2 regions of the Rhizobium sp. X9 genome follow, and region 2 is predicted to be linked to the other one. Evidence: riboswitches for the same ligand, from Rfam matches in the RefSeq annotation. Region 2 holds a riboswitch; the other holds the start of a gene.

Region 1 (5,728 bases), on a different replicon from region 2:
AACCTCGATGCCGCCAACATCACGCTTGGCGTCACCCGCACCCTGACGGAAGGCCTGCATGTCGGCCCGATCCTGCTCGGCACGGCCCTGCCCGCCCATATCCTGTCGCCCAGCGTCACCTCGCGCGGCGTGGTCAACATGGCGGCCTTTGCCGTCGTGCAGGCCTCGCACCCTTCGGTGTGATAGAGGCCGCATTAACGCAATTTTGAACAGGCTGTTGCCGCATTGCGGCAACAGCTTATGTTATCTTCCTGAAACACGGATTTCGTGAAGTATAACGCCCCTGCCACCGGCCGGGGACATCGAACGGATCGAACAATTGACCCGGCGCCAAAGCCGCATCATCGGCCTCCTGCTTCCCCTCGTCTTCATCGCTCCGGCCGCCGCTTTTGCGGATCAGGTCTGTGACACTCTCTACGCGCAATTGCGCGAGCCGCCGCGCGTCATCGGCAACACGGCCGAGGTGCGCCGCTATGCCAATGCGCTCACCCGCCAGAACATAGAAATCCGCAGGATCAAGAACGATCTGCGCCGTTACGGCTGCTCGTCAGGCAGCGTCATCATTTATGGCAGCCCCAATGCCGGGCTCTGCGCCGAGATCGGCGATGCCCTGGTCGATGCGCAGAGCGAGCGCGACGCCATCATCCGCGACCGTGACGATGCCATGGCAGCGCAGCGCAGCGACGACGGCGACATCAGACGCCAGCGCATTCTCGCCGCGCTCGACGCCAATGGCTGCAGCCCCCTCCCTGAAACGGAAGCACAGCTGCCGCCGGCTCCCGATGTCACCCGCTACCCCGATGCCTTTCGCCAGCAGGAAAATCAGCCGGGACAGGCCGGGCTTTCGCCCTATCCCGGCTCCGCCGGGGAAGGTGGGCTTAGAACCCTCTGCGTGCGCACCTGCGACGGCTCGTTTTTCCCCATTGCCGCCAATGCCTCGCCGCTTGATTTTCGCGCCCAGGCGGAGCAATGCCAGAAAATGTGTCCGGGAACAGAGACGGAGCTTTATTTCCACTCCATGACGGATCAGGAAACCGCCGACATGGTGTCTGCCGAAACCGGAAAACCCTACAAGGACCTGCCAACCGCCTTTGCCTATAAAAATGCCTCGGCAAAGGCACCGGGCTGCGCCTGCAACATGGCCGCCTATCACGACGAGATGCAGAAGCAGGAAGAGGCAGCCCGGCCGGAAGCCGAAAAACCCTATTCCGGCATCACCACCATCCCATCACCGCAAGGCGACAAGGCTCAGAAACCCGCAGAGCAGCAGCAGGCCGCAAAGCCGCCGGAGCAACCGGTTCCTGAACGCGACTACGACCCGAACGACAGCAAGGTCCGCGTCATCGGCCCGAAATTCCTGCCCGATCAAACTGGGCGGATCGACCTGAAGAACCCCGCGCTGAAGGGTATACAGCCGCAGCAATAGCGTGCTGTGGGGCCTCCCCCTTAGGGCGGTCAGTTATGGAGCGAGCGCGTGCAGCTTGTTTCTTCTCCCCGACGGGGAGAAGAAACAGGCGGCAACGCTTTGCCTCTCACAAGCGAGCCCCAGCCTCCCTCTACCGCCCGCCCCACCGGTTGCGAAACACCAGTTCCTCCAGCGGCACGCGCTGACGCCAGCCCTTCACCGCCAGTTCCGGTTCGGTGTAAAGCTCATCGACGCGGCCGAGGCAGAGCCAGGCGACGATTTCGATATGGTCGGGGATTTCCAGAATGGCGCGAATGTCGCTGTCGTGGAAAATGCTGACCCAGCCGACGCCGATGCCTTCGGCGCGGGCCGCCAGCCAGAGGTTCTGGATGGCGCAGACGGTCGAATAGACATCCGTGCGCGGATTGTGGGTGCGGCCCAGCACCACCTTGCCGCCACGCGTCGGATCGCAAGTGACACAGATGCTGAGCGGCGCCTTGCGGATGCCCTCGAGCTTCAGGCTGCTATAAAGCGCCTGCTGCTCGCCTTCAAACATCGCCGCCGCCTCCTCATTGGCGCGGCGGAACGCCACCCAGGCCGCCTGTCTGACCGCGCCGTCGGTCACAAGCGTGAAATTCCACGGCTGCATGAAGCCGACCGAGGGGGCGGAATGCGCCGCCTTCAGCAAACGCTCCACCACATCATCCGGCAGCGGATCGGGCAGGAACTGGTCGCGCACATCGCGGCGGGTTTCAATGACGCGGTAGATCGCCTCGCGCTCCTCCTCCGAAAACGGGCGAGCGGGCGAAAGCGCATGATCGGACGCATTGGCATCGAGTGAACTGGTCGCGAGCGGATCGGTCGGCATCGTCTATCCCCAACAATGCTGGCGCGCCGCCATAAAAACCGGCTCCGGTTTCCAAACGCACGACACGCCCTTCAACAACCTGCCGCCGTCCACGCAGCCAGTCTATCCTGTCAGGCCGGTCTTCTGACTCGGCTTCATCCGCCCGCTTTCGCCTTCCCGAATTGCTTCAGTGGCATCAGAAAAAGGGCATCCGCCTCACAGCGCTGGGCACGTTCCGGTTTCGCACCGGATTCCCGATTCTCCCGCCGCAAATTGCGGGCACCTGACGCAAGAACCTATGGGCAAGAAAGCTTGCGAATACAAGCATATTGCAGAGCGATGCGGCAATGTGACCATGGCGAGCCCCCTACACCTCCGTCATTCCGGCCTTGAGCCGGAATCCAGCCAGCCCAAGTCCTTGGGCTGAGACGAGTCTTTTCACCGCGCAGACGCGCGTCTACTGGATTCCGGCTCAAGGCCGGAATGACGGGTCCTCCTTTACCGCATCACTCCACGGGGAAATAACGCACATACGCAAACTCATCCCCATCCGGTGACCAATTGGGTGAATTCATCGTTCCCTGCCCGCCAAACAGCTCGAACAGCGTCTCCACATTGCCGCCATCCATGTCCATCAGCCGCACGCGCACATCAAGATCGCGCGGGTGGTCGAAGACATCGGCGTCGTAGGAGACGAAGACCACCTTGTCACCCCTGGGGGACGGGTGCGGGAACCAGTCGCCATAAGCGCTGTCAGTGATGCGCTCGACGCTGGAGCCATCCACCCGCACGCGCCAGATCTGCATCAACCCGGTGCGGCTGGAATTGAAATAGATCCACCCGCCATCCGGCGAATAATCCGGCCCGTCATTACGGCCCTCACCATGGGTAAGGCGCGTTTCAACACCGCTGGCTATATCCATGGCATAGATGTCGAAAACCTGATCGCGAATGCCGCAATAAGCAAAGCTTTTCCCATCCGGCGACCAGCCGTGCCAATAGGACGGAAGGTTCCTTGTCATCAGCCGCGGCGTGCCGCCCGTCGATGGCAAAAGGTAGATGGCGCTCTTGCCGAATTCCACCTTGTCTGAAATGGCATAGAGCGAACCATCAGGCGAAATGCCGTGGTCGTTGTTGCAGAGCGTGGCAAAGCCGGTATCGACTTTCTCCGGCGCAGCATCACCGGCAAGAGACAGGCGATAGAGCAGCCCTTCGGCGTTCAACAGCAGATATCTGCCGTCCGGCGACCAGTTCGGCGCCTCGAACAGCTCGGATGTCTGCCACACCACCCGCATCTGCCGGGTGCGGATGTTGAAGATTTCGATGGAACTGCGCATGCTGCCTCCCGGGCCTGTCGATAGTCTGGATCGGGACGGCGCGACGCAGATATTCCATTTGCATCCGCCACCACCGTGATTATGATCCTAGGGCCGCAGGCACCGTCCTGCAAATTCAAATAGGAAAAAACGCCAGCGCTCCGGCACCGCCCGCACCGCTTCCCGTTTCTCCCAGATCCGAGGTTCCGCGATGAATACCATCGCCGATCACGGCATCCGGTTCGGCCGGATCGCCGCAATGCTTCCTGTCAAGAATATCGAAAAAGCCCGTGATTTTTATGTCGGCGTGCTGGGTTTCGAAAAGACCTTCGAAAACGGCAATCCCGTCGGTTTCATGATCCTGAAACAGGGCAATGCCGAGCTGCACCTGACATTGCAGCCCACCCATAAGGCAGCGCCCTTCAATGTGGCGCATATGATGGTCAGCGATGTCGATACGCTGCATGAGATTTGCAAAAGCCATGGGCTGCGCATCATCAAGGGCCTGCAGGACAAGGATTATGGCCTGCGTGCCTTCGTTTTCGAAGACCCTGATGGCAACCGCATCGATGTGGGGCAGGTCATTTAAGGTGAGTGAGCGGCGCGGGGTTTTCTCCGCGCCGTCTGTTTAAACACGAAGCCCCACTGTGGACCGAGCACATGCCACTTGTTTCTTCTCCCCGCGGGGGAGAAGTCCGCGGCAGCGGGATGAGGGGGCAAGGGTCGAGATATTCGGCAACGTTACCCCCTCATCCGACCCTTCGGGCCACCTTCTCCCCGGCGGGGAGAAGAAACGAGCGGCAACGCCGAGCAAAACATCCGCTACCAGCGCCTTCCTTCAATCACCGATCCCGAAACCGGTTGGTAATCGGATAACGCCGGTCACGCCCAAAGTTCTTCTTGGTGATCTTCACGCCGGGCGCGGATTGCCGGCGCTTGTACTCGGCGAGATAAAGCAGATGCTCCACCCGGTGCACCGTCGCCACGTCATGGCCGCGTGCAAGGATTTCCTCGACTGACATTTCCTTTTCCACCAGGCATTCCAGAATATCGTCCAGAACCGGATAGGGCGGCAGCGAATCCTGGTCGGTCTGGTTGGGGCGCAATTCGGCCGACGGCGCCTTGGAGATGATGTTGGCGGGGATCACCTCACCCGAAGGCCCGAGCGCACCCGGCGGCACATGGCCGTTGCGCCAGGCGGAAATGGCGTAGACCTGCATCTTGTAGAGGTCCTTGATGGGATTGAAACCGCCATTCATGTCGCCGTAGAGCGTCGCATAACCCACCGACATTTCCGACTTGTTACCCGTCGTCACCACCATCGAGCCGAACTTGTTCGAAACGGCCATCAAAATGGTGCCGCGCGTGCGGCTCTGCAGGTTCTCCTCGGTAATGCCCTCTTCCGTGCCTTCGAAAAGATCTGACAGTGCCGAGAGGAAACCCTCCACCGGCTCGACGATCGGCACGATATCGTAACGGCAGCCCAGCGCTTTCGCGCAATCGGCCGCGTCCTTCAGCGATTCTTCCGAAGTATAACGGTAAGGCAGCATGATGCAGCGCACCCGTTCCTCGCCCAGCGCATCAACCGCAAGTGCCGCACAGATCGCCGAATCGATGCCGCCGGAAAGGCCGAGAACCACGCTCTTGAAGCCGTTCTTGTTGACATAATCGCGAAAGCCCAGCATGCAGGCGCGATAATCCGCCTCCTCACCTTCCGGAATTTTCGAGAATGGCCCGCTTTCGCAGCGCCAGCCTTCCTCGGTGCGTTTCCAGTCGGTGACGGCAAGTGTCGCCTCGAACTGGCTCATCTGGAAGGCAAGCGTCTTGTCGGCATTGAAGGCGAAGCTTGCGCCATCGAACACCAGCTCGTCCTGCCCGCCAAGCTGGTTGGCGAAGACCAGCGGCAGGCCGCTTTCGATCACCTGTTTCAGCGCCACCTGATGGCGCACATCCAGCTTGCCGCGATAATAGGGCGAGCCATTCGGCACCAGCAGGATTTCCGCCCCGCTTTCAGCGAGCGTTTCGCACACGCCCATCTCGTTCCAGATTTCCTCGCAGATCGGAATGCCGATCCTGATGCCACGGAAATTATAGGGACCGGAGATCGATCCTTCGGCGAAAACACGCTTTTCGTCGAACTCGCCGTAATTCGGCAGGTCG
Region 2 (5,728 bases):
TCGCCGGTCAGCAGGAAGTGCTGAAGGCTGCCATCGACGGCGGCAAGATCAAGAATGTCGGCGAGGCCTATACAGATGGCTGGAAGCCGGAAAATGCCCAGAAGAACATGGAGCAGTTCCTGACCAAGAACAACAACAAGGTCGATGCGGTCGTCGCCTCGAATGACGGCACGGCCGGTGGCGCGATCGCCGCTCTCGCCGCGCAGGGCCTTGCCGGTTCGGTTCCTGTTTCCGGTCAGGATGCCGATTTCGCCGCGCTTAACCGCGTCGCGCTCGGCACGCAGACGGTGTCGGTCTGGAAAGACAGCCGTGAACTTGGCAAGGAAGCGGCCGGCATCGCGCTGGAACTGGCCGGTGGCAAGAAGATGACGGAAATCAAGGGCGTCACCAGCTTTGATGGCGGTCCGAAAAAAGTGGCAATGCAGTCGGTCTTCCTCAAGCCCATCGCCATTACCAAGGACAATCTGAACGTCGTCATCGACGCCGGCTGGATCAAGAAGGAAACGGCCTGCCAGGGTGTGAAGGCCGGAACCGTCAAGGCCTGCAACTGAGACCGATAGGTTGACGTTTTGGGCGCCGCGCCACGGCATGTGGTGCGGCGCCTTTCAGATGTAAGGAGGACCGGCAGTCCATGGCCGACATGACACAATCCAATTCCACAGCGTCCCCCAAGACGGAAAAGACAGGCTCGATTACGCGCTTCATCAGCGCCACGGAGCTGGATACTCGCCTGCTCGGCATGGTCGGCGCGCTTCTTCTGATCTGGATCGGTTTCCACATTCTTTCGGGCGGGCTGTTCCTGACGCCGAGAAACCTCTGGAACCTCTCCGTGCAGACCGCTTCCGTGGCGGTGATGGCAACCGGCATGGTGCTTGTCATCGTCACCCGCAATATTGATCTCTCGGTCGGGTCGATCCTCGGTTTTTCCGGCATGATCATGGGTGTCATGCAGGCGGAAATCCTGCCGCAAATCCTTGGCTTCGAACATTGGGCGACATGGATTGTCACGCTCTTGGTCGGCATCCTCGTCGGCGGCGCCATCGGCATGCTGCAGGGCTCGATCATCGCTTTCCTGAACGTGCCGTCGTTCATCGTCACGCTCGGCGGCCTGCTCGTCTGGCGCGGCGGCACCTGGTTCATCACCAGCGGCCGTACCGTGGCGCCGATGGATTCCACCTTCCGCCTGATGGGCGGCGGCACCAGCGGCTCGATCGGCGCGACATGGAGCTGGATCGCCGCCATTGTCGCCTGCGTCGCCATCGTTGCCGCCATTTTGAATTCCCGCCACCAGCGCCGCCGTTTCGGTTTTCCGCTGCGGCCGGTCTGGGCGGAATATTTTCTGGTGGCGCTCGGCTGCCTCGTCGTTGTCGGTTTTGTGGCTGTGGTCAACAGCTATCCCTGGCCGATCAACATCGCCCGCAACTATGCCGACGCCAATGGCATCGCCTGGCCGGAAGGCGGGCTGTTCATTTCGCACGGCATCGCCATTCCGGTTCTGATGGCACTCGCCGTCGGGGCGGTGATGACCTTCATTGCCACACGACTGCGATTCGGACGTTATGTCTTCGCCATCGGCGGCAACCCTGAAGCGGCGGAACTCGCCGGTATCAAGACCCGCTGGGTCACGGTGAAGATATTCACGCTGATGGGCGTTCTGTGCGCCATTGCCGCGGCAATCTCGACTGCCCGCCTCAACGCGGCCACCAATGCGCAGGGCGAACTGGACGAGCTCTATACGATTGCGGCGGCCGTCATCGGCGGCACCTCGCTTGCCGGTGGTGTGGGAACCATTGCGGGCGCGATGCTCGGCGCGCTCGTCATGCAATCGCTGCAATCCGGCATGGTGCTCGTGGGGATCGATACGCCCTTCCAGCGCATCGTCGTCGGTGTGGTTCTGGTCGTCGCCGTCTGGCTCGACACCATTTACCGCGCCCGCGCCAAGTAAGAACCGAGGAGAACCCCAATGACGGACCAAGTCACGCCCCTCGTGGAAATGCGCAATATTTCCATTTCCTTCGGCGGCATCCACGCGGTGGAAAACGCCTCTGTCGATCTTTTCCCCGGCGAGGTGGTCGCTCTTCTCGGCCACAATGGCGCGGGAAAATCGACGCTCATCAAAATCCTCTCCGGTGCATATCGGCGTGACGGCGGCGATATCCTCATCAACGGTGAGGATGCGGATATCCGCAATCCCCGCGACGCCAAGAAATACGGCATCGAGACCATCTATCAGACGCTGGCTGTGGCGGATAACGTCGATGCGGCGGCCAATCTCTATCTCGGCCGTGAGCTGAAGACAAAATGGGGCACGCTTGATGATGTCGCCATGGAAGCCTCGGCCCGCGAGGTCATGGGGCGTCTCAACCCCAATTTCCGGCGGTTCAAGGAGCCGGTGAAGGCGCTGTCCGGCGGTCAACGCCAATCCGTCGCCATCGCCCGCGCCATTCTGTTCGATGCCCGCATCCTCATCATGGACGAGCCGACGGCAGCACTCGGGCCGCAGGAAACGGCGCAGGTCGGCGATCTCGTCAAGGAACTGAAACGGCAGGGCATCGGCATCTTCCTCATCAGCCACGATATCCACGACGTCTTCGATCTGGCGGACCGGGTCTTCGTGATGAAAAACGGCAAGGTGGTCGGCCATGCCCGCACTGAGGATGTGACGAAGGACGAGGTTCTCGGCATGATCATTCTGGGTAAGGTGCCGCCAGGTGCCGTGCCGGGACCGGGTGCGGTCGTCTCCTGAGTAGTCGTCCTCAATGAAATAAAGATATAAAGATTTCTTTATGTCTATTGACATCATGATGCCCGTGGTGAGAAATGCGGGTGTCATGGTTCTCCGGGCCTGATTGTTTCAATCCCGGAGCTAAGAGGGAATCCGGTGCGCCATTAATTGGCAAGACCGGAGCTGCCCCCGCAACTGTAAGCGGCGAGCCTTTGTCCATCAACGTCACTGGGGTGAAAGCCCCGGGAAGACGGGCAAAGGCGACGACCCGTAAGCCAGGAGACCTGCCAGGACAAAATAACGTCCACGGGCGGGGTGTCCCGGTGGTTGCTCGTTGGCCCGGCAACGGCTGGGCCCGCACGCGTCCGCTTTACCCATGCCCCCACAACCAAATGGGGTATGACAATGTCAAACAAGACCATTCCAGTCGCATCGCTCGGTTTCCCGAGGATCGGCCGCCACCGCGAATTGAAGTTCGCGCTTGAAGGCTTCTGGTCGGGAAAGATTTCCGAGCCGGAACTTCTTGAAACCGCCGCTAAACTGCGCGCCGAAAACTGGGCGCTTCAGCAGCAAAAAGGGATTACCCATATCCCGTCCAACGATTTTTCCCTCTATGATCACGTGCTCGATACGGCCGTGATGGTGGGCGCCATTCCCTCCGTTTACGCATGGACGGGCGGAGAAGTATCGCTGTCGACCTATTTCGCCATGGCGCGCGGCAGCCAGAGCGAAGGCCATGCGGGTTGCGGCCATGGTCATGAAGGGCATGCGCACCACGGTCAGGGCGTTCCGGCGCTGGAAATGACCAAATGGTTCGACACCAATTATCATTACATGGTCCCGGAGGTTTCCGAGGATCAGCATTTCGCGCTCACCTCGCAAAAGCCGGTCGATCATTTCCTTGAGGCAAAGGCGCTCGGTATCCATACGCGTCCGGTCATCCTCGGCCCGGTCACCTTCCTGAAGCTAGCCAAGGCGCGTGGCGCGGCCTTCAAGCCGCTCGATCTGCTGGCCAGACTGCTGCCGGTCTATGAAGAACTGCTGCTCCGCCTGCATGCGGCCGGTGCGGACTGGGTGCAGGTTGATGAACCGGTTGCCGCCCTGGACCTTTCCGAGGGTGAGCGTCATGCGCTGACTGTTTCCTATCAGGCTTTGTCGAAAGCCGCGCCGGATCTGAAAATCCTCGTCGCGACCTATTTCGGCGGTCTTGAGGATAATCTGGAGGCTGTCACCGCACTTCCGGTCGCGGGTCTTCATATTGATCTCGTGCGTGCGCCCGGTGAACTTGAGCCGGTGCTGAAAGCATTGCCCGCAGAGAGCGTCCTGTCTCTCGGCGTCATCGACGGCCGCAACATCTGGCGTGCCGATCTCGCCGCGATCATCGGCAAGCTGGAAGCCGCAATTGCCACGCGGGGCGCGGCGTCGTTTCAAATCGCGCCTTCCTGCTCGCTCTTGCATGTCCCTGTTGACCTCGAACTGGAAACAGGTCTTGATGCTGATCTGAAAAGCTGGCTTTCCTTCGCCACCCAGAAGCTCGGTGAGCTTGCCACGCTCGGCAGGGCGTTCGGTGAGGGCAAGGCAACTGTGACTGCGGAGCTGGAAGCCGCCACCAAGGTGATTGCCGAACGTGCATCATCGCCAAAGGTGACTGATGTGGCCGTGCGGAGCCGTATCGCAACGATTGGCGAAGCCGACAGGAAGCGGACGAGCGCTTTTGCCGAGCGGCAGAAGGTGCAGTCGCAGGCCATTGCGCTGCCGCTTTTCCCGACAACCACCATCGGCTCCTTCCCGCAGACGCCCGAGGTGCGAAAGGCCCGCTCCGCGCATTCAAAGGGCGCCCTGACCGACGCGCAATATGAAAGCTTCCTGCAGAAGGAAACGGAAGCGACCATCCGCTGGCAGGAGGAAATCGGCCTCGACGTGCTCGTTCATGGCGAGTTCGAGCGCAACGACATGGTGCAATATTTCGGGGAACAACTATCCGGCTTCGCCTTCATGCAGCACGCGTGGGTGCAGAGCTACGGCTCGCGATACGTTCGCCCACCGATCATTTTCGGTGATGTGTCGCGTCCGAAACCGATGACGGTGCGCTGGTGGGAATATTCCCAGTCCCTGACCGAAAAACCTGTCAAGGGCATGCTGACCGGGCCGGTGACGATCCTCAACTGGTCCTTCGTTCGCGACGATATCGCCAGAAGCCTGACGTGCCGCCAGATCGCGCTTGCCATCCGCGACGAGGTCAACGATCTCGAGGCAGCCGGGGCGAAGATGATCCAGATTGACGAGGCAGCGTTGCGTGAGGGCCTGCCGCTTCGACATCGCGACTGGCAGGACTATCTCGGCTGGGCGGTTGAATCCTTCCGCATTTGCTCAAGCGGCGTGGAGGACCGGACACAGGTTCACACCCATATGTGCTATTCGGAATTCAACCAGATCATCGATGCGATCGCGGCCATGGATGCGGACGTGATCTCCATCGAGACCTCGCGTTCGAAGATGGAATTGCTGGATGCCTTCCGAACCTACAAATATCCGAGCCAGATCGGCCCCGGCGTGTACGACATCCATTCGCCGCGTGTGCCGGCAGTGGGAGAGATGGTCGATCTTCTGGCGCTGGCGCGGAAGCGGCTTGACGACCGGCAGCTCTGGATCAACCCCGATTGCGGCCTGAAAACCCGCAAATGGGAAGAGGTGAGGCCGGCGCTCGTCAATATGGTGGCTGCGGCCGCCGAGCTTCGCCGGGCCGTGGTCTGATATGAAGCGAGGCCCGGCAAACCGGGCCTCGCTCATCGCTTGCGCGAAGAAAATTGGGAAGGGGTGTAGGGATGCTTTTGTCCGGCAGGATGGAGCCGGCCGGACCGGCAAACGGAAGCGATCCCGAGCGTTTGCGACTAGAGGTCGATATAAACGCTCGATTTCGCGGATTTACGCCATTTCGGACGCGGAAGCGCTCAATGCAGATCGGACGATGCGAAGCCGCTGCCGTTCAGTTCTGCGCCTGCC

What was found. A riboswitch is a leader RNA that binds a small molecule or an ion and turns the genes downstream of it on or off. The one in region 2 is predicted to bind cobalamin.
Region 1: it holds a riboswitch for cobalamin, as region 2 does, so the genes downstream of both, bluB (5,6-dimethylbenzimidazole synthase) here and metE (5-methyltetrahydropteroyltriglutamate--homocysteine S-methyltransferase) in region 2, are expected to answer to the same signal.

Annotation. Positions count from the first base shown of each region.
Region 1 is NZ_CP071311.1:1,464,244-1,469,971, forward strand. It holds gene JZY08_RS07200 (NADP-dependent malic enzyme) at 1-183, shown strand, start outside; gene JZY08_RS07205 (DUF2865 domain-containing protein) at 320-1,426, shown strand; gene bluB (5,6-dimethylbenzimidazole synthase) at 1,557-2,273, opposite strand; cobalamin riboswitch at 2,369-2,554, opposite strand; gene JZY08_RS07215 (TolB family protein) at 2,759-3,589, opposite strand; gene JZY08_RS07220 (glyoxalase superfamily protein) at 3,780-4,157, shown strand; gene JZY08_RS07225 (NAD+ synthase) at 4,411-5,728, opposite strand, start outside.
Region 2 is NZ_CP071312.1:761,788-767,515, reverse strand. It holds gene xylF (D-xylose ABC transporter substrate-binding protein) at 1-551, shown strand, start outside; gene JZY08_RS18435 (sugar ABC transporter permease) at 632-1,945, shown strand; gene JZY08_RS18430 (ATP-binding cassette domain-containing protein) at 1,964-2,746, shown strand; cobalamin riboswitch at 2,816-3,032, shown strand; gene metE (5-methyltetrahydropteroyltriglutamate--homocysteine S-methyltransferase) at 3,131-5,479, shown strand; gene JZY08_RS18420 (hypothetical protein) at 5,677-5,728, opposite strand, start outside.